2 regions of the Halobacillus naozhouensis genome follow, and region 2 is predicted to be linked to the other one. Evidence: predicted binding sites of a transcription regulator. Region 2 holds the regulator's gene; the other holds the start of a gene.
The links. The regulator NrdR, encoded in region 2, represses ribonucleotide reductase genes. The targets are predictions, from matches to a motif close to AACACNATATATNGTGTT.
Positions count from the first base shown of each region.

Region 1: a site for NrdR is predicted at 1,040-1,057, ahead of P9989_RS12555 (vitamin B12-dependent ribonucleotide reductase). Genes of this name have one in related genera too.

Region 1 covers NZ_CP121671.1:2,387,515-2,389,988, forward strand. Annotated here, with positions in the region: gene P9989_RS12555 (vitamin B12-dependent ribonucleotide reductase) at 1-909, opposite strand, end outside; gene P9989_RS12560 (rhodanese-like domain-containing protein) at 1,328-1,708, shown strand; gene P9989_RS12565 (Na+/H+ antiporter NhaC family protein) at 1,760-2,474, opposite strand, start outside.
Region 2 covers NZ_CP121671.1:2,629,217-2,631,690, reverse strand. Annotated here, with positions in the region: gene speD (adenosylmethionine decarboxylase) at 1-147, shown strand, start outside; gene P9989_RS13845 (cytosolic protein) at 420-800, shown strand; gene nrdR (transcriptional regulator NrdR) at 834-1,298, shown strand; gene P9989_RS13835 (replication initiation and membrane attachment family protein) at 1,347-2,474, shown strand, end outside.

The DNA.
Region 1 (2,474 bases), 240 kb from region 2:
ATCTTCGGTGTTTTCAATTAAAAATCTTAAAATTCGCGGGTTCTGCATTTTTGAAATGATGAATTCGATAATATCAGGGTGCCAATCTGATAACATAATCATTTGTGCGCCACGTCTTGAACCGCCTTGCTCAACTAAATGAGTCAGCTTAGCGATATCATCAAGCCAGGAGACTGATCCTGATGACTTGCCGTTAACCCCTCTTGCCAGTGTGTTGCGGGGTCTCAGTGTAGAACCATTTGTACCAACGCCGCCTCCGCGAGACATGATTTCCATCACTTGCTTACGGTGATCAGAAATTCCTTCCCGAGAATCCTGAATGTACGGCATTACGTAACAGTTAAAATACGTTACATCTGTATTTGATCCCGCACCGTAGAGAACTCGTCCAGCTGGAATAAAGTTGAGATTCGAAAGCTCTTCGTAAAAATCATTGAAGCTTTTTTCCTTCTTAGCTTCATCGACTTCCACTGCTGATAGTCCAGTTGCATTCCTTAAAGCAATTTGCTCATAGAAAACCTCAAGCGGCTTATCAATCGTATCCAGGTTCCTAGTAATTAAGCCTGTTTCTCGTTCTTCCTCTTTTTCGAGCACATTAATAAACTCAGCCTCGACTTTAACCTTTGCCTTGTGATTTTCCCAATCAATTGACTCAATGAAACCAAATCCTCTAGCAGGGAACTTCGGATCATCCTTGACGGTCAGGACTACGAAATCCCCTTCGGACAACGTCAGCTTCTCCGTATCTTTGAATGCATAACGATCCAGCATCACTAAGCGTGATACTCCACTATGAGTTAAGTGCATATCTGATGTTATTTCGTGCACTTGATCAAATTGACGGATATCCGCGTTCAGCCGTTCCACATTCAACCTTGATGGCGTGTTACCTGTGGTTGTTGTCTGCATGTCTACCTCTCCTTTTCACCCTTTAACTACTTTTATGCTGCATGTCTAAAACTCATTGAATTAATCTCTATAGGTAACATACCACACCCACAAAAAGTTAATCAATATATTGTATTCGAATTAAGAATATTTCTCCATATATTGTGTTTCGATCAAGTTTAAGTCATTTTGTCAATCTAATAATTTTGCAAAATCAAAAGAAAAATAAAGCTAAGAAGAGAATGTTCCCCTTTTTTTATAACTCATAAACTTTTTCCTCTGTTGCATCCACCGAAATTCAAAAAATGCCTAGACAAACGGATTGAATTCGATAACATGCCCAAATATTTTTTATTTTAAATTCATCGGCTATAAAAATTCTTTGAAAACCGACGCATTCCACCATATAATAGATAAGGGAAGAGGGGGTATATAGAGTATGGAACTTTGGATATTAATAGGTGGCCTTGTCATCTTAATTGCATTCGGTGTATTCCGGTTTATCAAAGCAAATAAAGTACTGACCACATTAACGGAAGACGAATTCCGACAAGGATACAGAAAGGCACAACTGATTGACGTTCGCGAACCTAAAGAATTCGATGGCGGCCATATTTTAGGCGCAAGAAACATTCCTTTATCTCAAATGAGAAATCGTCTCGTTGAAATCCGAAAAGACAAGCCTGTTTATTTCTATTGTCAAAATGGCACACGCTCATCAAGAGCTGCTCTGATGTTAGATAAAAAAGGATATCAAGACCTTAATCAACTTAAAGGCGGCTTTAAAAAATGGACAGGTAAAATAAAAGTGAAAAAATGAGTAAAGGACGGCGCCCTGTAAAAATAAGGGGCCGTCCTCTTTAAGTTATACTTAAAATACAAATCCAGATATTAAAAACAGAACTGAAGCTATACCAGCTGCCATTAATGCATACGGAAGCTGTGTATTAATATGTTCCATATGTTCTACGTCAGCACCAACTGAAGACATGATACTTGTATCAGAAATAGGTGAAGAATGATCCCCAAATGCTCCGCCTGAGAGGACCGCTGCAGCTGCAAGGAATGGGTCTCCTCCTGTTGCGATCATCAGCGATACACCAATCGGCATCATAATGGCCCAGGTTCCAAATGAGGTTCCCATCGAGAAAGCCACAAATCCCGAAATAATGAAAATGGCTACTGGGATAATACTATTTGGTATGACACCCGCTGCCACTTCCTTAATATATAGAGCAGTTCCAATCCCTTCCGGGGCTCCAGCCCGCATAATGTCCCCTAATGTCACAGCCAAAATAATAATGACTCCACCAAGGATAACGGTCTTACTTCCTTCAAATAATTCATCCAGAAATTCATGTGCCGACATCAGCTTTTTCGAAGTATACTTAATAAAAGCAATTACGATTCCTATGGAAAAGCTCAAGATTAACATTTTATTTCCATTAAGAGGAACAGTAGGAACATCGACAAAGTTAGTAACTGTATAATTCCATAAGCCTAAGAATACGAGAATAGCAACAGATACCCCAAGTGGAAGAACCATATCCGAAACGGTTCCGTTAAGTGAGCTTTTTTCGGAGGAA
Region 2 (2,474 bases):
ATCGATGTATATACTTGCGGTGATCGCATCGATCCAAATGTAGCAGCTGAATTTATTGTCGAAGCACTAGAGGCTGGTCGAAATGAAACAGTGGAAGTTCCGAGAGGGATGGGGCCTGTTGAAGTGCCACAGTCCCGTGTCCTATAGTGATTGAAAGCCGTACAGTTCCTTCTGTACGGCTTTTTTTGTTATATAAGAAATTACAAAAATATTTGCTTGTGAATAACCATACTGAAATTAGCAACATCCAGCTCCAGCACGCAGGACCAGTCATCCGCTTCCGCTTTTGTTCTTGTCTGCATTGATTCGAACTTTGCTTTCGCGTTAAGTGCGTTTAGGGAACCTTCACTTTTTTTTTTAGTAAAACGTGTTAAAATATAATCAGATGATGTCGAATTTGTTTTGAAGGGGTTAGGTATGTGAAATCATTTATTTCCAGGTATTTTAGTAATCATGCAGAAACAAGTGAAGAACCACATGATAAGAGACTTAAAACACATTACTATAAAGCCAAGAAAGACGAAGTATTCAGAGCGGTAGCGGATCTATTTCCTGCACCTTCTGAAAAAGCGGCCGTTTCAAATGAGCGTGGAGAGATTACCGTGAACTATAAGGGAAACAGAAAAGCCTTCATCGTTGCAACCATTATTATGGTACGTCCATTTCAAACATCTGTAGATTTTTCTGTGACTAGTGATTCAGGTGGACCGGTAGATTTTGGCTTCAGTGACAGGTTGATTCTTCAGCTTTACGAGCAGCTTGATCGTCAGTTTCCTTCATTAAAATCGTCAGAAAGATGAGAATGAATCGAAGAATATGTGGAGTTGATTGTATTGAAATGCCCAAATTGCCACTATAAAAGTACGAAGGTGCTGGATTCGAGGCCGATCGAGGAGGGACATTCGATCAGGCGGAGAAGGGAATGCGAACAATGTGACTTTCGCTTTACGACCTTTGAGAGAATCGAAGAGGTACCGCTGATTGTCGTAAAAAAGGAAGGAACGAGAGAAGAGTTCAGCCGTGAGAAGCTTATGCGCGGTCTTATACGTGCATGTGAAAAAAGACCGGTTGCTGTTGAGGAATTGGAAGCTGTAACCCTTGATATTGAGAAGGAACTGAGAAATCGTGGTGTATCAGAAGTTCAAAGCAAGGATATAGGTGAAATGATCATGGGGCGACTTTCAAGAATTGATGAGGTAGCTTATGTTCGTTTTGCATCAGTATATCGCCAATTTAAAGATATTAATGTGTTTATAGACGAGTTAAAAGAATTAATTAAACATGAAGATAAAGGATGAGCCGGGTTGGGGCTCATTTTCTTTTTCAGATGAAAGGGGGGTCTATTCATGGATCGGTATATAGGAAAGCTTTTACCAATAGATGGATTTAGAATTATTCAAACAGGTTCAGCTCCTCAATCCGCTCAATGGTCATTAACCCATTTATATCAACCACTAATAGGAAAGCTAGCTATTTCCTTATATCAATTTTTAGTTAATGAATATGAAACGTGCGAGCGAGGGTTTGTACAATCCCATCATGCGATTATGGCGTTTCTGTCTACCCCCTTGGATCAAGTATATAAAGCCAGGCAAAAGCTTGAGGCGCTAGGGCTTTTACGAACATATCTATCAAAAAAAGAAGCGACAACTGTTTACTTATATGAAATCAGGCCCCCATTTTCCCCGGAGGAATTTTTTAATGATGATATGCTTTCCTTGTTGTTAAGACATGAAATGGGTGAAGATAAATTTAAATCATTGCGCACCAGGTTTTCCTTGCCTACTGTTTCTGTGGAAGAATATGAGGAAGTAACAGAAACATTTGATCGTGTATTTCATGGGGTGTACCCTTCGTCAGCTTTACTGGATCAGCAAAAACAATCTGCGCAACGTCGAGAAGGCACAGTGTCCCGCGGTCCAGCGATTTTAAACAGCCGGGTAGATTTTAATTGGCTGCATCATGCATTAAAGCAGAGGATGTATCCGAGTGAGAAGATTCTTACTGGGGATCATCGGAGGATTATTTCCCAGCTAGTTGCTTTGTACAACTTAACGTCCAGTGAAATCGAGCGGGCGATTATCTGGGCTATTAATGAGGAAAATGAATTGATAATTGATGAACTAAAAGCTGCTTGTCATGATTATATGAAAGACAGGCCTTCTGCAGAGAATGGGAGTATTGACGAGCGGGAAAAGGTCCCTGAGTCTACTAATAAAGAAGCAGGCAATAAGGAAGAGCAGTTTATTCAATTACTAGAAGAAATCTCACCTAGAGAACTTTTGGAGGATCTATCGAACGGTAATCAAGCCTCAGAGCAGGAAATGAAAATAATTCGAGATATTATGACAGAACAAGGCCTCCAGCCTGGGGTCATGAATGTTCTGATTCACTATGTGCTATTAAAAACGGATATGAAACTATCGAAGCCTTACCTTGAGAAAATTGCCAGTCATTGGGCACGCAAAAATGTG